2 regions of the Streptomyces sp. NPDC017225 genome follow, and region 2 is predicted to be linked to the other one. Evidence: riboswitches for the same ligand, from Rfam matches in the RefSeq annotation. Region 2 holds a riboswitch; the other holds the start of a gene.
What was found. A riboswitch is a leader RNA that binds a small molecule or an ion and turns the genes downstream of it on or off. The one in region 2 is predicted to bind cobalamin.
Positions count from the first base shown of each region.

Region 1: it holds a riboswitch for cobalamin, as region 2 does, so the genes downstream of both, ACH4NX_RS02225 (ABC transporter substrate-binding protein) here and ACH4NX_RS29000 (cobalamin biosynthesis protein) in region 2, are expected to answer to the same signal.

Region 1 is NZ_JBIRNE010000001.1:509,935-519,668, reverse strand. Features, by position in the region: gene ACH4NX_RS02260 (N-acetyltransferase) at 22-534, opposite strand; gene ACH4NX_RS02255 (copper chaperone PCu(A)C) at 755-1,282, opposite strand; gene ACH4NX_RS02250 (sigma-70 family RNA polymerase sigma factor) at 1,521-2,105, shown strand; gene ACH4NX_RS02245 (anti-sigma factor domain-containing protein) at 2,102-2,857, shown strand; gene ACH4NX_RS02240 (NAD(P)H-dependent oxidoreductase) at 3,032-3,484, shown strand; gene ACH4NX_RS02235 (ABC transporter ATP-binding protein) at 3,686-4,474, opposite strand; gene ACH4NX_RS02230 (FecCD family ABC transporter permease) at 4,471-5,499, opposite strand; gene ACH4NX_RS02225 (ABC transporter substrate-binding protein) at 5,670-6,758, opposite strand; cobalamin riboswitch at 6,819-7,005, opposite strand; gene ACH4NX_RS02220 (fasciclin domain-containing protein) at 7,075-7,749, opposite strand; gene ACH4NX_RS02215 (M56 family metallopeptidase) at 8,214-9,146, opposite strand; gene ACH4NX_RS02210 (BlaI/MecI/CopY family transcriptional regulator) at 9,153-9,536, opposite strand; gene ACH4NX_RS02205 (TerD family protein) at 9,659-9,734, shown strand, end outside.
Region 2 is NZ_JBIRNE010000016.1:56,761-66,494, reverse strand. Features, by position in the region: gene ACH4NX_RS29015 (putative cobaltochelatase) at 1-657, opposite strand, end outside; gene cobN (cobaltochelatase subunit CobN) at 654-4,310, opposite strand; gene ACH4NX_RS29005 (cobyric acid synthase) at 4,307-5,839, opposite strand; gene ACH4NX_RS29000 (cobalamin biosynthesis protein) at 5,920-6,885, opposite strand; cobalamin riboswitch at 6,986-7,125, opposite strand; gene ACH4NX_RS28995 (hypothetical protein) at 7,412-7,633, opposite strand; gene ACH4NX_RS28990 (inorganic phosphate transporter) at 7,671-8,912, opposite strand; gene ACH4NX_RS28985 (class II aldolase/adducin family protein) at 9,137-9,734, shown strand, end outside.

The sequences.
Region 1 (9,734 bases), on a different contig from region 2:
CGACCGTGATCCGGCCGGCGGTCAGATACCGAACGGTGCCGCGTAGCGGACGGTGCCGGCGGGCAGCGGGTGGGCGGCGTCCAGGGTGAGGGCCATGAGGGCCTCGTCCGGGACGTCGATGGTCAGGCCGATGCCGTGGACGGAGGCCCGGACGAAGCCGAACCGGGGGTAGTACTCCGGGTGGCCCAGGACGACGACATGGCGCTCGCCCAGCCGCTCCGCCGCGGTGAGCGCCGCCCGGACGGCCGCCGAGCCCGCGCCGCTGTTCTGCCGCTCGGGCCGGACGGCGACGGGTGCCAGGCAGAGCGCCGGGCTGGCCCCGACGTGGCAGCGGGTCAGCAGGGCGTGGCCCACGGGCCGGTCGTCGCCGTCCACCGCGACGACGGACAGTCCGTCGATCCAGGCCTCCGGGTCGGCGCGCAGCGCGTCGACGAGGGCGGCCTCCTCCGGCGTCGGGAAGGCGGTGCGGACGATGTCACGGATGCCGGGGATGTCGGCGCCGGTCTCGGCGCGCGTGCTCCAGGTGTGGGACATGACGGGATGAGGTTCCGTTTCTGGGTGTGCGTTCGGCTGGGTCAGGCCATGGCCCGGGACGCGAGGGAGACCCGGGCGCCGCGAAGAGCGGCTTCGAGCGCGGTCATCAACCTCACCTCCCTGTCGTCCTGGTCTTTCCGATCCCGATCGAACGCGAACGGCCTCAGGCTATAACGCGACCGGCCTCGGCGTATACAGACCCGTGCGAGGGGCGGCGGGGTCACTCGCTGGGGGAAGGGCTGGAGTCGTAGACGGGGACCTGGGACTGGATGTTGAACGTGACGGAGCCCGCCTTCTCGAAGTTCAGGGTGATCTTCATGAAGTCACCGCCCCGGACGACCTCCCGCACGTCCCGCAGCAGCAGGTGGTCGTTGGTCGGCTCCAGTTGCCGGAGCTTGTCCGGCGGCAGTTCCACTCCGTCCGGCAGGGGCTTGCCGTCCGCGTTCACGATGCTCACCGACTCGGCGTTGGGGCTGCTCGCGCCCACCAGCCGGTCACTCTCGTCGCCCTCGTTCATCAGCCAGACGTAGGCCGGCACGTCGTCACCGGGTTGCCACGGGTCCCCCTTGGGCTCCGCCACATGGGCGTAGCGGATCAGGACGGGGCCGACGCTCGCGTTCTGGCCGGGCGCGTGCCAGTCCTCGGTCTCGAAGCTGTCGTCCCCGCCGCATCCGCTCAGTGCCAGCGCCGCCGCGGCCAGCACGGCGGCGGCGGCGGAACGGGCGGTTCTCCCACGGGTGAGCGCCACGGCACCTCCAGTGCAGGGTCCGGTGTCCGCACCCGGGTTGCCCCGGCGCCGCAGCGCAAACAGACGCTGACACGGCAGGCCGGGCGGCATGGGAGGGTGAGGCTCCGGCATGTCGTGCGGGAGGCCTGCCCGGTCGGACAGGCGCCAGGGGGGGCGCTTCCCGACCAATCCGCGGGCCGCGTGGCCTCGGATTACGCGGGGACATCCCGGCTCGTCGCATTGTTTTGGAGAAACCGTCGTGAAGGAAGCCGTACACATCGGCAGAAATCCATCGGCCCAGCCAGACCTGGAAAAGCTCATCCATGAGGTGGCCCTGGGCGATCAGGACTCCTTCGCCGCGGTCTACGACGCGGTGGCGGGGTCCGTTCTCGGAGTCGCCCGGGCGGTACTGCGCGACCAGGCGCAGTCGGAGGAGGTCGCGCAGGAGGTGCTGGTGGAGGTCTGGCGCACGGCGCCCCGCTACCGGCCCGAGCGCGGCACGGTGGTCAACTGGATCCTCACCCTGGCCCACCGGCGGGCCGTGGACCGGGTGCGGTCGGTGGAAGCCGCCGCGGCCCGCGACCACCGGGCCGCCCTGCTCGACCGTACGCCCGAGTACGACGAGGTGACCGAACAGGTGGAGACGCGACTGGAGCGGGAGCAGGTGCGGCGCTGTCTGCGGACCCTGACCGAGATCCAGCGCCAGTCCGTCACCCTGGCCTACTACCGCGGCCTGACCTACCGGCAGGTCGCCGAGGCGCTCGCGCTGCCGCTCGGCACGGTGAAGACCCGGCTGCGTGACGGTCTCATCCGGCTCCGTGACTGCCTGGGGGTGAGCGCGTGACGCGCACCGAGGACCTGCACAGCCTGACGGGCGCCTACGCCCTGCACGCGCTGCACGACGACGAGCGGGCCGCCTTCGAGCGCCACCTCGCGGACTGCGGCGCCTGCGAGCAGGAGAGTCTGGAGTTCGCCGCGGCGACGGCCCGGCTGGGTCTGGCCGCCACGGTCTCACCCGGTCGTGTGCTCAAGGAACGGGTGCTGCACCGCATCACCACGGTGCGGCAGGTGCCACCGGGCGGCGGGACGGTGGAGCGGGCGCGTCGCGTCGTGCCCCGGGGCCGGGGCCTGGCCCGGTGGGCGCTGGCCGCCTGTGTGGCCGCCGCTGCGGGTTTCGGCGGCACGGCGGTGTGGCAGTACGAACGGGCACAGGACGCCGGGGACCGGGCGGCCCTGGCGCAGCAGCGGTCCGAGGAACTGGCCGGGGTGCTGGCCGCGCCCGACGCGGCCTCGAGCACGGTACGGCTGTCCGGCGGGGCGAGTGGGACCCTGGTCGTCTCCGAGCGCCGCGACCGGGCCGTGTTCCTGGCCTCGGGCATGGCCGAGCCGTCGCAGGGCAAGGTGTACCAGCTCTGGTTCGACGACCACGGCACGATGCGGTCGGCGGGCCTGATGGATCCCGGCCGCGGCAGTCAGGCGGTACTGATGGAGGGTGACGTGGACGACGCGGTGGGTGTCGGCATCACCGTGGAGCCGGCGGGTGGTTCGAAGCAGCCGACCACCACGCCGATCGCGCTGATGAACATGCCGGCCTGAGCCGGGCGGGGCCGGGGCCGCGCCGCCGCCCGCGCGGGCCGACGCGGTCGCCGGGGTCGCCGGGCCGGTCCGGACCGGGCGGCGGGCGGCGGTGGCGTTTCCTGCGGTCGTGGCGTTTCCTGCGGTCGTGGCGTTTCTTGCGGTCGGCGGGTGGCGGGCGGCAGGCTTGGGGCCGTGGCCACTTTGCTGATCGTGCATCACACGCCGTCGCCGAACTGCCAGGCGATGCTGGAAGCCGTCGTGTCCGGGGCGAACGCACCCGAGATCGAAGGGGTACGGGTGGTCAGGCGCGCGGCGCTGGCGGCGACGTCGGTCGACGTGCTGGAGGCCGACGGATACCTGCTGGGCACTCCGGCCAACCTGGGCTACATGTCCGGCGCCCTGAAGCACTTCTTCGACCAGGTCTACTACCCGTGCCTGGACGAGACGCGGGGCCGCCCCTTCGGCTACTACGTGCACGGCGGCAGCGACACCACCGGCGCGGTGCGCGGCATCGAGTCGGTCACGACCGGCCTCGGCTGGCAGCGCGCGGCGCCGGCGGTGAGCGTGGCCGGCGAGCCCGGCAAGGCCGATCTCGACACCTGCTGGGAACTGGGGGCCGCACTCGCCGCCGGGCTGATGGACTGACCGCCGCCCGGTGGAGAGGCAGGGGCCCCGGACGCGGGGAGGCGCGCCGGGGCTCGTCCCTCACGCTGTGACCGCCGGCCGGGCGTCCCGGCCTTCCTGACGGGGTACTGACGGTCCACGTCCTGACGCCGACGGGACGCTGACGCCGCTGCTCCTGGGGCGTCGGCGACGTCCGGGCCCCGCGCACCCCGGAAGCGGCCGTCAGCCGCCCGAGGAACGTCCTGTCAGCGTGCCGAGGAACCGGACGTGCGGGCGGCCGCCCGGCCCGGTGCGGGTGACCTCGGCGCGCACCCGGTACACCTCGGCGACCAGGTCCGCGGTCAGGACCTCCGCGGGCTCGCCGCGGGCCGCCACCCTCCCCTCGGACAGCACCACCAGGTGGTCGCAGTACATCGCCGCGAGGTTGAGGTCGTGCAGGGCGACGACGCTGGTGACGGGCAGGGCGGCGACCAGGGTCAGCACGTCGAGCTGGTGCTGGACGTCGAGGTGGTTGGTCGGTTCGTCCAGCAGGAGTTCGCGGGGCCGCTGGGCGAGGGCGCGGGCGATCTGGACGCGCTGGCGTTCGCCGCCGGAGAGGGTGTGCCAGAGCCGGTCCGCCTGCCCGGTCAGGCCGGTGCGCTCCAGGGCGACGGCGACCGCCTCCTCGTCGGCCTCCGACGCGGGGGTCCAGGCGCGGCGGTGCGGTATCCGGCCCAGCCGGACGACGTCCCGGACGCTCAGCTCGACCTGCGTGTCCGCCTGCTGCTCGACCACGGCCACGCGCCGGGCGATCTCCCGGCGGCCCACCCGGTCCAGCGGGCGGCCGTCGAGGGTGACGACGCCGGAGGCCGGGGCGAGCACGCCGGCGAGGAGCCGCAGCAGGGTGGACTTGCCCGAGCCGTTGGGGCCGAGCAGACCGGTCATGGCGCCGGGCCGGGGGCTCAGGCCCACGCCGTCCAGGATGAGCCGCCCGCCGGCGGCGCGCGAGACCCGCTCGGCGTTCAGCGTCATCGTGCCCCCCGGGTGCGGTAGAGCACGAGCACGAAGGCGGGCACGCCGATCAGCGAGGTCACCACGCCCACCGGGACCTCCTGGGGTGCGAGGACGGTACGGGCCAGGGTGTCGACCCACACCAGGAACACCGCCCCGGCGAGCGCGCAGACCGGCAGCAGCCGGGCGTGCCCGGGGCCGGTCAGCGCCCGTACGGCGTGCGGCAGCACCAGACCGACGAAGCCGATGGCGCCGGCCGAGGCGACCAGGGCCGCGGTGAGCAGGGCGGTGGCGCACAGCAGCACCAGACGGGTGCGGGTCACGTGGACGCCGAGCGAGGCCGCGGCGTCCTGGCCGAACGCGAAGGCGTCCAGCGTCCCGGCGTACCCGAGGCAGACGGCCAGTACCACGACCAGGACCGCCGTGCCGGTCCACACGTCCGTCCAGCCCGCTCCGCCGAGGGAGCCGAGCAGCCAGAACAGGACGCCACGAGTGGTCTCGGCGTCGGCCGCGGTCATCACGACGAACGAGGTGAGCGCGGAGAACAGCTGCATCGCGGCCACCCCCGCGAGTACCACCCGGTCCGGGGTACCGCCGAGGCTGTGGCTGAGCAGCATCACCAGCGCGAAGGAGCAGACCGCCCCGAGGAACGCCCCGCCCGACAGGGACAGCGCTCCGCCGCCCACGCCGAGGACGACGACCAGGACGGCACCGGTCGAGGCGCCGGAGGAGACGCCCAGCACGAAGGGGTCGGCCAGCGGGTTGCGCAGCAGGGACTGGAGTACGGCGCCGCAGACGGCGAGTCCGGCGCCGCACACCGCGGCGAGGAGGGTCCGGGGCAGCCGCAGGTCCCAGACGATGCCGTCGCGGATCGGTGTCACGTCCACGGCGGGGGTGCCGCCTCCGAGGTGGGCGACGACGATGGACCAGACCTCGCCGACGCCGATGTCGGCGGGGCCGATGGTGACGGCGACGGCCACGGAGGCGCACAGGGCGACGAACCCGGCCACCGCCCAGACCGGGTAGCGGCGGCCGGCCGCGCGGATTCCGGAGGCCGCCCGGATTCCGGAGGCCGCCCGGCTCGTGGGCGTCACCTGGCTGCCCGGCGTCGCCCTACTGCCGGCCGTCACCTGGCTTTTGGCGGCCACCTGGCTTTCGGCCGTTGCCTGGCTTTCGGTTGTCGCCTGGCTTTCGGTTGTCGCCTGGCTTTCGGCCGTCACTTGGTGAGGCCGTACGCGCGCAGTGCCGCCGCCACCTTCTCCACGCCCTCGACGGTGCGGATGGTGGGGTTCATGGCCTGTCCGCTCAGCAGCACGTACCGCTTCTTCCTGACCGCGGTCATGTTCTTGGTGACGGGGTCGGACTCCAGGAACTCGATCTTCTTCGCGGCGGTCTCGGCCGTCTGGGACCTGCGGGTGAGGTCTCCGATGACGAGGACGTCGGGGTCGCGGTCCGCTACGGTCTCCCAGCCGACCTGCGGCCATTCCTCCCGGGTGTCGTCCATGGCGTTCCTCGCGCCGAGTTCGCGGGTCATGACACCGGGGGCGCCGCAGCAGCCCGCCATGTAGGGCGAAGTGGAGTTGGCGAACCAGTACATGAGGGTGACACCGGAGGCGTCGACGCCCGACGTGGCCCTCTCGACCCGCGCCTTCAGGTCGGCGACCAGTTTGTCGCCGCGCTGTTCGACGTCGAACAGCCGGGCCAGGTCGCGGACTTCGCCGTAGACTGCGTCCATCGTCAGGGATTCGTCGCGGACGCCGTCGCCGTCGCCGCTGTTGTCCTTGCCCGCGCAGTCGGACGGGGACAGGTAGGCCGGCACGCCGAGTTCGGTGAACTGCTCGCGCGTGGCCACTCCGCCGGGGCCGAGCGTGGAGGCGAAGGAGGCGGCGACGAAGTCGGGTTCGGCGTCCAGGACCGTCTCGAAGGAGGGCATGTCGTCGGCGAGCCGGGGCACGCCGGCGTTCGCCTTCTCCAGGCCCTTCATGACCGGGTCGGTCCAGGTGGCGGTGCCGGCCATGCGGTCGGCGAGTCCCAGCGAGAGCAGGATCTCCGTGGTGCCCTGGTTGAGGGAGACCGCCCGCCGGGGCGGCGCCGTGACCTCCACCTTCTGCCCGCAGTCACTGACGGAGCGTGGATAGCCGGCGGCCTCGGCCGGAGCGGCGGAGTCCGTGGCGGTCGCTCCGGAGCCGCAGCCGGACGCCAGCAGGGCACCGGACAGCAGCAACGAGGAACGGGAGCGGAACGAACCGAAGGGACGGAAGGAGCCGAAGGCACGGCGGGAGCCGGCGGGGCGTGCTGCGGGCAAGGAAGATCCTCTGGCGTCGAGGGCTCATGCGCGAAGCCCGTTCGTACGGTGGTCCACGCCGTACGCGGCGCGGGTGCCAGCAGGTCTTCGGACTCGGGATCGACCGGACGGGACGCCTTCCCGGACGGCTTGCGCCGCCCAGTGGCCCTTGTCCCGCCCGTACCCCTCACCGCTGCGCGTCAGCTCCGGATTCGCACCGGATTCCCTGACCCACCAGGTGGGTTCGACTGGCTACCGCAAGCTACCACAGGGTCACCGCGGGGCCGGGGGCCGCCGTCTGCCCGACCGCCCCCGGCCCCGTCCGCCCGCTCGTGCTTCAGCTCTTGGGCATGAGCACGGTGTCGACGATGTAGACGTTGGCGTTGGCGGTCTTGACGTTGCCGCAGACGACCTTGGCCGAGTCGTTGACCGTGTAGGACTCGTCCGAGCCGGACGTCGTCAGCTTCGACTTCTCCAGCGTCTCGAAGGAACCGTTCTCCAGGTCCTTGGGCGCGAGCTTCTGGCCCACCACGTGGTAGGTCAGGACCTTGGTGAGCATCGCCTTGTCGTTCAGGACCTTGTCCAGGTCAGCCTTCGGGATCTTGGCGAAGGCGTCGTTGGTCGGCGCGAACACCGTGATGTTCTCGGCGTTGTTCAGCGTGTCGACCAGACCGGCCTTCTTCACCGCCGTCACCAGCGTGGACAGCGCCGGGTTGTTCGAGGCGGCCGTGGCCACCGGATCCTTGGCCATGCCCTCGAAGGAACCGGCGCCGTCCTTCGGCACCGTGGAACACGCCGGACCGAACGGCTCGTCGGCGCCGGCCATGTCGCCGCCGGCCGACTCGTCGCCGCCCCCGGCGGGCTGGTCGCCGGCGTCCGCGGGGGCCGAGGAGGCGGCCTGGGCGGAGTCCGACGAGCCGCTGTCGCCGTCGTCGGAGCAGGCGACCAGGGCCAGGGGCAGGATGGCGGCCGCGGCGACGGCGACGGCGGAGCGGCGAATACGGGCGTTCATGGATTCTCCCAGGTGAAAAGGGGCAGCAAGGTGCGGCAGAGGGCAGCACGAAGCCTGCGTCGGTACGGACTGCGGTCAGGTGGTGGTCGGTCGACGGGGTGCGCGCCCCGCTCGTCTTCAGTCGGCGGACCCGCGCCGGCCCTGGTCGGTGCCTTCGTCAGCTCTCGCCTCGGCGAGCACGCTCGGAGGTTCCGCGCTCGCCGCGGGAGTGCCTCCGTCCGACCGGGGGCTCGGCGCGGGCGTGTGAGGGCCGAGCCGTTCCGCGCCTGTGGACCGGCGGGAGCACGGGCGGGCGGCGGGCCGCTGTCGGTATGTCCTCGGTTCTTCCCTCACATGGGGAATCCGGAGCCGTCCCGGCCGCGGATTGGCCGATCACCCGATCGAGTGAAGATGTTCTGCGAGCACCTCTGCGACCTGGGTCTTTCTCCGAAAAATCAGAGTGCCTCAGAGTCGCCCAGAATGGCTCAGAGAGGCGTCGCGGCGCGGAGGATGAGGAACATCGTGACGGCGGCGTTCGCGGACGACATCGCCGACACGGCGGTTCCGGCGGCCGCGGCCCACGCCGCCAGGCCCACCGAGGTGAACACCGAGGGCCAGGTGCGGACCGCGGGCGCGGGGCCCAGCATGGCCGCCACCCGGCGCGGTACCGGGCCGGGCGCCGCGAGGCCGGCGAGGGTGGCGACCGGGGTGCCCCGGGAGACCAGAGCCGCCTTGCCGATCGCGGTCGCCACCGAGCGGCGGTTGCCGACCGCCCGCGCGGCCGCCTCGTCCGCCCACCGCTCCGCCGTGTAGGCCACGGCGGTCCGCAGGGGCCGCAGGAACGGGTTGGCCAGAGCGGCGAGCCGGACAGCCAGCAGGAAACGATGGTGGCGGGCGGCCAGATGGGCCCGCTCGTGGGCGAACAGCGCGCGCCGCTCGGCCGGTTCGAGGCAGTCGAGCAGCGCCGTGCTCACCACCACGCGGTCCCGGTGACCGCCGGGCAGCGCGTACGCGTAGGGCACGTCGTCCGGCAGCACGGCCACCCCGGTCCCCGGTAGTCCGGCCAGCGCGCGGTGGGCGCGGCGACGCACCCTGCCGTGCCGCCACAGGGCCCGCACCGAGGCCACGACCACCGCGCACAGCGCGGGAATCGCCGCCTTGCCGACGACCTCGTCGTACGGCACCGCAGCCCGCACCTCTGGGTCGGACCAGCCGTCGGGCAGCGGGTTGCCCGGCAGCTGCGCGGTGCCGACCACCATCACCAGGGCGAGGCAGACCGTGCTGCACAGGGCCATCACGGCGGCCACGGCGGTGAGCAGTCTGGTCGCACTCCGCGGGTGCAGGTGCTGTTCGGCCAGCCGGGCGATCGGCCACGCCGTCAGCGGCAGGACCAGTGGCAGAAAGACGAATACGCCCATGCGGCGTCAGCCGTCCTCCGCATCGCCCGCGTGCCCCAGCAGTTCGCGCAGCAGCCGCTCGTCGTCCGGGTCGAGGCCGGTGACGAAGCTGGCCAGCACCGCCACCCGGTCGCTCTCGGCGTCCAGGACCTTGCGCATCTTCCGCGCGGCCAGGCCCGCCTCGTCCGAGGCGGGTGTCCAGGCGAAGGACCGGCCCGCGCGCTCGCGGGTGACCGCGCCCTTGTCCAGCAATCGGGTCAGGATCGTGATCACCGTGGTGTAGGCGAGGCCGCCGCCCAGGCGCTCCTGCACCCAGCCGGCCGTCGCGGGGCCGTCCGCCTCGCGCAGCGCCGACAGCACCAGCGCCTCCAGCTCGCCCTGCCCCCGCCGCCGCGGACGCCGGTGATCCATCACAGCCCGCCTCCTTCCGCCGCTGTACGCCTGATGGGACGCCATCCTATAGAAGCCATACTTCTACAGTGCTGTAGATTGAACGGTGGACATGATCAGCGGATGCTACGAAGGAGAACGCAGTGGGAGTTTCCCTGGCCAAGGGCGGCAACGTCTCGCTCAGCAAGGAGGCGCCCGGCCTGACCGCCGTTCTGGTCG
Region 2 (9,734 bases):
CGCCAGCCGGCGCCGTACGACCTCGACGCGCTGGTCGGGCTCGCGCGAGGCGGTGACCTCGACGGTGAGGCCGAAGCGGTCCAGCAACTGCGGCCGCAGCTCGCCCTCCTCGGGGTTCATGGTGCCCACGAGCAGGAACCGCGCCGCATGCCGTACGGAGACACCTTCGCGCTCGACGTACGAGGCGCCCATCGCGGCAGCGTCCAGCAGCAGGTCGACCAGGTGGTCGTGGAGCAGGTTGACCTCGTCGACGTACAGGATCCCGCGGTGCGCGTCGGCCAACAGCCCCGGCTCGAAAGCCTTCACGCCCTCGGCGAGCGCCCGCTCGATGTCGAGGGCGCCCACCAGCCGGTCCTCGGAGGCCCCGACGGGCAGCTCGACCATCCGGGCCGACCGGGAGCCGGCGGCCCCCGACTCGTGCGGACCGTCCGGGCAGCCGGGGTCGGGAGAGGCCGGGTCACAGGAGAACCGGCACCCGGAGACGACGTCCACCTCCGGCATCAGCGCCGACAGCGCACGCACCGCCGTGGACTTGGCGGTGCCCTTCTCGCCGCGCACCAGCACGCCGCCGACGGCCGGTGAGACGGCGTTCAGCAGCAGTGCGAGCCGCAGGTCGTCCTGGCCGACGACGGCCGTGAACGGGAACGGGGTACTCACTTCTCGTCACCCTCCAAGTCGCCTTCGAGTTCCAGGTAGGTGGCGCGCAGCCGCTCGAGCGTCTCCTGGTCCGGCTCCGCCCACAGACCGCGGTCGGCGGCCTCCAGCAGCCGCTCCGTGATGCCGCGCAGCGCCCACGGGTTGGACTTCTTCATGAAGTCCCGGTTCTCCGGGTCGAAGACGTACTCGGCGCTGAGCTTCTCGTACATCCAGTCGTCCACCACCCCGGCTGTCGCGTCGTACCCGAACAGGTAGTCCACGGTGGCCGCCATCTCGAAGGCGCCCTTGTAGCCGTGCCGCCGCATCGCCGCCATCCAGCGCGGGTTGACCACGCGGGCGCGGAAGACGCGGTGGGTCTCCTCTCCCAGCGTCCGGGTCTTCACCTGGTCGGGAGTGGCGGAGTCGCCGACGTACGCCTCCGGGGAGGTCCCCGTCAGGTGCCGCACCATGGCGACCATGCCGCCGTGGTACTGGAAGTAGTCGTCGGCGTCGACGAGGTCGTGCTCACGCGTGTCCACGTTCTTCGCCGCGACCGCGATCCGCCGGAACGCCGTCTCCATGTCCCCGCGCGCCGCCCGCCCGTCCAGCCCGCGCCCGTAGGCGTAGCCGCCCCACACCGCGTACACCTCGGCGAGGTCCGCGTCGGAGCGCCAGTTGCGGGCGTCGATCAGCGGCAGCAGACCGGCGCCGTACGCGCCCGGCTTGGAGCCGAAGATACGTGCGGTCGCCCGGCGCCGGTCGCCGTGCTCGGCGGTGTCCGCGTCGGCGTGGGCGCGTACGTAGTTCTGGTCGGCGGGCTCGTCCAGCTCCGCCACCGCCCGCACCGCGTCGTCGATCAGCCCCACGACGTGCGGGAACGCGTCCCGGAAGAAGCCCGAGATACGCACCGTGACGTCGACGCGCGGCCGGCCCAGCTCGGTCACCGGCACCACCTCGAAGCCGGTGACCCGGCGCGAGGCGTCGTCCCACACCGGACGGCATCCCAGCAGCGCGAGGATCTCGGCGATGTCGTCGCCCTGGGTGCGCATCGCGGACGTGCCCCACACCGTGAGGCCGACGGACTCCGGGTACTCGCCGGTGTCGCTCAGATAGCGCTGGATCAGCGAGTCCGCGAGGGACTGGCCGACCTCCCAGCTCAGCCGGGACGGGATCGCCTTCGGGTCGACGGAGTAGAAGTTCCGGCCGGTCGGCAGCACGTTGACCAGCCCGCGCGTCGGAGATCCGGACGGTCCGGCCGGGACGTAACCCCCGTCCAGGGCCCGCAGGATGTGCCCGATCTCGTCCGTCGTCCGGGCCAGCCGCGGCACGACCTCCGTGCAGGCGAACTCCAGTACGGCCACCGCGTCGGGGAGTTCGCCGCAGCCCAGCACCTCGCGCACCAGGGCCGGTACGGCCGCGGTGTCCCACGCCCGGGACTCCATGCCCTCCGCGAACCGCCGGCACAGCTGCTCCAGCAGGTCGACCGCGTCGGCGGCGCTGCGGGAGGGCCCTTCGACCAGGTCCGTCAGCTCCACCGGCACCTTCACCGGCGCGCCCGGCTCGGCCAGCAGCTCCTTCTCCACCAGCCCGAAGTGCCCGGCCAGCGACGCCCGCAGCCCCGGCAGCGCGTTCGCCTGCCCGCCCCACACCTGCGAGGCGCGCAGCACCGCCAGTACGAGGTTGACGCGCGGCTCGCCGACCGGGCCGCCGCCCAGGATGTGCAGGCCGTCGCGGATCTGCACGTCCTTGATCTCGCACAGGTAGCCGTCGATGTGCATGACGAACTCGTCGAACGCGTCGTCGTCCGGCTGGTCGTCGACGTGCAGGTCGTGATGGAGCTCGGCCGCCTTGACCAGCGTCCAGATCTGCGCGCGGACCGCCGGCGCCTTGGCCGGGTCCAGGTCGGAGACGAGCGCGTACTCGTCGAGCAGCTGCTCCAGCTTGGCCAGATCGCCGTACGTGTCGGCACGCGCCATCGGCGGCACCAGGTGGTCGACGACCGTGGCGTGCCCGCGCCGCTTGGCCTGGGTGCCCTCGCCGGGGTCGTTGACGATGAACGGGTAGATCAGCGGCAGGTCGCCCAGCACCGCGTCCGGCGCGCAGCCCGCGCTCAGCCCGAGGCCCTTGCCCGGCAGCCACTCCATCGTGCCGTGCTTGCCCATGTGCACGATCGCGTCGGCGCCGAAGCTGTTGTCCAGCCAGCGGTACGCCGCCAGGTAGTGGTGCGACGGCGGCATGTCGGGATCGTGGTAGATCGCGATCGGGTTCTCGCCGAAGCCGCGCGGCGGCTGGATCATCACGACGACGTTCCCGAACCGGAGCGACGCGAGCACGATGTCGTCCCCGTCGACGTACAGCGAACCGGGCGGCTCCCCCCACGCCTCCCGCATGCCCTCCCGCAGCTCCGGGTCCAGCTTCTCGAACCACGCCCGGTAGTCGGCCAGCGGCACCCGCGCGGGGGCGGCGGCCAACTGGTCCTCCGTCAGCCACTCGACGTCGTGGCCCCCGGCCGCGATCAGCCGGTGGATCAGCTCGTCGCCACCGGACGGGTAGTCGGTGAGGGAGTACCCGGCGTCCCGCAGCGCGTCCAGGACCCGCACCGCCGAGGCCGGGGTGTCGAGGCCCACCGCGTTGCCGACGCGGGAGTGCTTGGTCGGGTACGCGGTGAAGACCAGCGCGAGCTTCTTGTCGGCGTTCGCCTTGTACCCGAGCGCCGCGTGCCGTACGGCGATCCCGGCGACCCGCCCGGCCCGCTCGGGGTCGGCGACGTACACCGGCACCTCGTCGGGCCCCTGCTCCTTGAAGGAGAACGGCACGGTGACCAGGCGCCCGTCGAACTCCGGGATCGCCACCTGCATCGCCGCGTCCATGGGGGAGAGTGCGGCGTCGGACGCCTCCCAGGCGGCCCGGGAGGAGGTGAGGCAGAGCCCTTGCAGCACCGGGACGTTCAGGTCGGCCAGCGCGCCGATGTCCCAGGCCTCCTCGTCGCCGCCCGCCGACGCCTGCGAGGCGTGCGTGCCGCCGGCCGCGAGGACGGTGGCGACCAGGGCGTCGGCCCGGCCCAGCAGCTCGTACAGCCCCGCGTCCGCGTCGCGCAGCGAACCGCAGTACACGGGCAGCGCGTTGGCCCCGTGCGCCTCGATCGCGTCGCACAGCGTGTCGACGAAGGCGGTGTTGCCGCTCAGCTGGTGTGCCCGGTAGAAGAGCACACCGACCGTCGGACGGCCCGCCACGACGGCCCGGGAACCGTGGACACCGAACTCCGGCATCTTCTGCGGCTCGTCGAAGCCCTCGCCGGTCAGCAGCACGGTGTCGGAGAGGAACCGGGCGAGCTGGGTGAGGTTGGCGGGCCCGCCCTCGACGAGGTAGCGCAGTGCCTCCGCCACCACCCCGGCCGGTACCGACGACTCCGCCATCAGCTCCGCGTCCGGCACGCTCTCGCCGCCCAGCAGGACGGTCGGGACACCGGCGGCCCTCAGCGCGGCGAGCCCCTCCTCCCAGGCACGCTTGCCGCCCAGCAGACGTACGACGGCGATGTCCGCGCCGTCGAGGAGCCCGGGCAGCTCCTCCGTCACGTCGACCCGGGTCGGGTTGCCGATCCGGTAGACGGCGTCCGACGCGCGGGCCGCCAGCAGATCCGTGTCGGCGGTCGACAACAACAACACTGTGCTCATGCGGGCGCTCCCGGTGGAATGAATGGCAGTCCTTGTGGCGCGCCGGACTCGATGAGCCGCCACAGCGCGTCCGTGTCCGCGTGCTGTTCGATCAGGTCGCCGAGCCGGTCGAGCTGCTCCTCGCGCAGCGCGGCGAAAGAGGTGTCGGGGGCCGGTACGAAGCGGCGGCCCGCGGCGCCGGCCACCTCGCGCAGGAACGCCCGCCGGAAGCCGTCCGACTCCAGCGACCCGTGCCAGTGCGTGCCCCAGGTCCGGCCGACCCGGCAGCCGTCCAGGCCGTGTCCTTCGTCGTCGGTGATGAACGCCTCGCCGCCGAGGACCTCGGCGACCCCGTGGTGGATCTCGTACCCCTCGACGCGCTCGCCGAAGGCCTTGCCCACCGGCCGGGCGAGGGTCTTCTCGCGGGCGAACCGCACCCGTACGGGCAGCAGTCCGAGCCCGTCGACGCGCCCGGCGCGCGACTCGACCTCGTCCTCGATGCGCTCGCCCAGGAGCTGGAAGCCGCCGCAGACACCGAGCACGGGCCGGCCGTCGGCGACCCTGCGCGAGATGGCGTCCGCCAGCCCCCGCTCCCGCAGCCACTCCAGGGCCCGCACCGTCCCGCGCGTCCCCGGCACGACCACGAGGTCCGCGTCCGCGAGCTCCTCCGGCCGGTCCACGAACCGCACCACGACACCCGGTTCGGCGGCCAGCGCGTCCACGTCCGTGAAGTTGGACATCAGGGGGACGGCGCAGACGGCGACCCGCAGCACGTCCTCGCCGACCGGCGGGGCGACGGCCGACTCCCGCACCGTGCCGCGCAGGGAGACGCGCAGCCCGTCCTCCTCGTCGATGCCGAGCCCGTGCCGGAACGGCAGGACGCCGTACGTCCGCCGCCCGGTGAGGCCGTGGAGCATGTCGAGGCCCGGTTCCAGCAGCGACACGTCGCCCCGGAACTTGTTGACGAGGAACCCGGCGACCAGCGCCTGGTCCTCGGGCGACAGCAGCGCCACCGTGCCGAAGAAGGAGGCGAAGACGCCCCCGCGGTCGATGTCGCCGACGACGAGGACGGGGAGCCCGGCGCCCCTGGCGATCCCCATGTTCACGATGTCGGTCCGGCGCAGGTTGATCTCGGCCGGACTGCCCGCCCCCTCGCAGATCACCGCGTCGTACGTGCTCCGCAGCTCGGCCAGGCAGTCGAGCACCGTGCCGAGCAGCCGCTGCTGCCGGCCGCCGTGGTAGCCGCGGGCGCTCATCTCACCGACCGCCCTGCCGAGCAGCACGACCTGGCTGCTGCGCTCGCCACCGGGCTTGAGCAGCACCGGGTTCATCAGCGCGGTGGGCTCCACCCGGCACGCCTGGGCCTGCATGGCCTGCGCCCGCCCGATCTCGGCGCCCTCGTGGGTGACGAAGGAGTTGAGCGACATGTTCTGCGCCTTGAAGGGCGCGACCTTGACGCCCTGCCGCGCCAGCCAGCGGCAGATCCCGGCGGTGACGACGCTCTTGCCGGCGTCGGAGGTGGTCCCGGCGACCAGGAGCCCACCGCCCATGCCACCGCCCATGCCACCGCTCGTGCCACTGCTCAGGCGTCTGCTCGTGTCACCGCTCGCGTCACTGCTGATGCCACCGTTCATGACGTACGCCCCTTCCTGGAGGCTCCGCGCGCGATCAGCCGCGCGCCCGCGCACACGCCCAGCGCCAGCCAGCCCACGCGCCGGGAGAGCCGTACGGCCCGGTCGATGTCGCCGCTGCCGGCCCGGACGGCGCGTCCCGACGCCCCGTTGAGGACGGGCCGGTGCTCCACCCGGCCGCCGTAGGAGAGCGTGCCGCCGAGCCGCACCCCCAGGGCGCCCGCGAAGGACGCCTCCACGGGCCCGGCGTTGGGGCTCGGGTGCTGTGCGGCATCGGCGCGCCAGGCCCGTACGGCACCCTGCGGATCGCCACCGGCCACGGTGGTCAGGACGGCGGTCAGCCGGGCGCCCGGCCAGCCCGCGAGGTCGTCGAGGCGGGCCGAGGCCCAGCCGTACCGCCGGTACTTGGGGGACTTGTGGCCGACCATGGCGTCCAGGGTGTTCACGGCCCGGAAGCCGAGCAGTCCGGGCACCCCGCCCACGGCGCCCCACACCAGGGCACCCACCACCGCGTCCGAGGTGTTCTCGGCGACGGACTCCACGACGGCCCGGGCGATCCCGTCGGCGTCCAGCGCCTGCGGGTCCCGTCCGCACAGGTGCGGCAGCCGCGCGCGGGCCGCCTCGACGTCACCGGCCTCCAGGGCCCGGCCGATGGCGCGGGCCTCGCGGGCGAGCGAGGTCCCGCCGACGACGGCCCAGGTGGCGGCGCCGGTCAGTGCGACGGAGGCGGCGGGGGAGCGGCGTACGGCGTGCGCCGCGGCCGATCCGAGGGTGGCGGCGCCGCCGGCGCACACAAGTGTGTGCAGCGCGCCCCAACCCCGGTGGTCCCGCCACAGCACCCGTTCCACGGCACCGGCGGCACGGCCGAACGCGGCGACCGGGTGTCCGCGGCGCGGATCGCCGAGGAGGAGGTCGCCGAGGAGGCCGGCGGCGGCACCGTACGCGAAGACGCGTTCGGCACGCATGGGCTCAGCCGGTCACACGGTCAGGGAAGGACCTGCTACTGAACGTCGATCGGCAGCCGAGCATGGCGGTATGTCCTCACTCAGGGTGTCCACGCCCTGGTTCGAAGAGACCGGCGGTGAGAGTTCCTGGCTCCCGGGGGCTGTTCCCCGGTCACAGTGGCGGGACCGCGCCGGATTCGCACCGGGCTTCCTCTCCTGCCGCCGTATTGGCTCCGGAAGTCCACCACGGCTCGCGAACACCCGTCAACCTGACGTTGACCTGCTGCGGGGGAGTGTGCGAAGGCCCACACGCGGCAGGCGCGCGCCGGCACGAGAAGAGGCGGGGCGCGGGACGGTGGTCCGTCCCGCGCCCCGCCTCACTGGTGTGCGCCGGGGGCCAGGCGTCGTTCGTGGGCCGGAGCACGGGTTCGTGCGTCCGGCCCACCGTCGCGCGTCAGCCGATATTCACGGCTCAGCCGATGCTCATGGCTCAGGTGATGCTCGTGCGTCAGGTGATTGCTTGGTGGGGCAGGTGGTGCTTCGTGGATCAGGCGACGATCAGGTAGATCCCGTACGCCACCGCCGCCGCGCAGGCCGCGAAGCACGCGTACGCGCCGGTGACCGCGAGGGCCGCGGAGCCGCCCTGCGCGGCCGCCCGCTCCTGGCGGGAGAGGCCGACGATGCCGAGGGTGAACAGGCCCACCAGGGCCACGGTGGCCACGAGGCTGACCCCGAAGACGGAGCCGAGAGCTGCCCAGTCGATGCTCATGGAGGTTCTTCGCTTCCTTCGTACCCGGGGCGCGGGATCAGACGGTGGTGGTGGCCGACGGGGCCTTGGAGTCGGACGCGGAGGCCGGGGCGGCGGTGGCCAGGTCCTCGGTCACGCCCGCCGGGGGCGGGGAGACGGCGGCCATCGCCGTGGTCACCACGCCGGACGACTCGGGCTCGTCGGTGTCGATGACGTTGGTGTGATCGACGACCTCGCGCCGGGAGAGCTTCCAGATGGCGGCGCTGGAGGCGACCAGGAAGACCGCGACGAGGGCGGTGCCCCAGTCACCCAGGCCGCAGACCCACTCGGCGATCGCGGCGACCAGGGCCGCGGCCGGCAGGGTCAGACCCCAGGCGACGAACATCCGGGTGGCCGTGGACCAGCGCACCACGCCGCCCTTGCGGCCGAGGCCCGCACCCATCACCGCACCGGAGACCGAGTGCGTGGTGGAGAGGGAGAAGCCGAGGTGGGAGGAGGCCAGGATGACCGTGGCGGCGCTGGTCTGGGCGGCGAAGCCCTGCTGCGGCTGGAGGTCGGTCAGGCCCTTGCCCATGGTGCGGATGATGCGCCAGCCGCCGAGGTAGGTGCCGAGCGCGATGGCGACGCCCGCCGACAGGATGACCCACATGGGCGGGTCGGAGTCGGGGGCGAGGGAGCCGCCGGCGACCAGGGCGAGGGTGATGATGCCCATCGTCTTCTGGGCGTCGTTGGTGCCGTGGGCCAGCGAGACCAGCCCGGCGGAGGCGATCTGCCCGGCGCGGTAGCCCTTCGCGGCGGCCTTGCCGTCGGCCTTGCGGCCGAGCTTGTACGTCAGCCGCGCACCGAGCAACGCCGCGAGGCCCGCGACGAGGGGGGCGGCGATCGCCGGGAGGAGGACCTTGGTGACGAGCGCGTCACCGTTGACCGCGCCGACGCCCGCCGAGGCGACCGCGGCACCGATCAGGCCGCCCATGAGGGCGTGCGAGGAACTGGACGGGAGACCGACCAGCCAGGTCAGCAGATTCCAGAGGATCGCGCCGACCAGCGCGGCGAAGATGACCTCGGGACGGATGCCGGTCTCGTCGACGAGACCTTTGGAGATCGTGTTGGCGACCTCCACGGAGAGGAAGGCGCCGACAAGGTTGAGGACGGCGGACATCGCCACCGCCACCTTGGGCTTGAGCGCACCGGTCGAAATGGTCGTTGCCATCGCGTTCGCGGTGTCGTGGAAACCGTTCGTGAAATCGAACGCGAGTGCGGTTACCACCACAATCGCGAGGATCAGCGAGAAGCTTTCCATTTACCCAGGCAATCGTTCGAGGTCATTGGCGCGTCGAACGTAGGTAACCAGAGTGAACGGAAGATGAACTGGGCTGGGCGCCACGGTGACCGGAACCGGCGCTACCGCCTCCCTCTGTGTACCCGGCCCGATGCTCTCCGGAGACGTGCCTGGCAGGATCGCCGCGCCGCCGGTACACGGCGGCGCGGCCAGGGGCGCGGGGCGCCCGGGAGGAGACGGTGACTGTGACGTATTCGGAGGCCGGAAGCGTGCGCGGGGACGGGACGCGGGGCGGGGAGGAGGCCAGGGAGGCGGCCTGGGAAGCACTCGTCGCGACGGCCCGGCGCACGGTGGCGGACGGGCTGGTGGTCGGCACGTCCGGCAACGTCTCGGTGCGCGTCGACGACACGGTGCTGGTCACCCCTTCGGGTGTGCCCTACGACCGTCTGGCCCCGGACGACGTGACCGGCGTCGACCTCGACGGCCGGCAGGTGCTCGGGACTCTCGTCCCCACCAGCGAACTGCCCATGCACCTCGCCGTGTACCGCGCCACCGACGCCCGGGCCGTCGTCCACACCCACGCCGTGCACGCGACGGCGGTCTCGGTGCTCGTCCCCGAGCTCCCGCCGGTGCACTACATGACCGCGGCGCTCGGCGGCCCCGTCCGGGTCGCCCCCTACGCGGCCTACGGCACCGACGAACTGGCCCGCAACACGCTCGACGCCCTCACCGACCGCACCGGCTGCCTCCTCCAGAACCACGGCACGATCACCTACGGCGCCTCCCTGGACCAGGCCTACGACCGCACGGCCCAACTGGAGTGGATGTGCCGCCTCTGGCTGA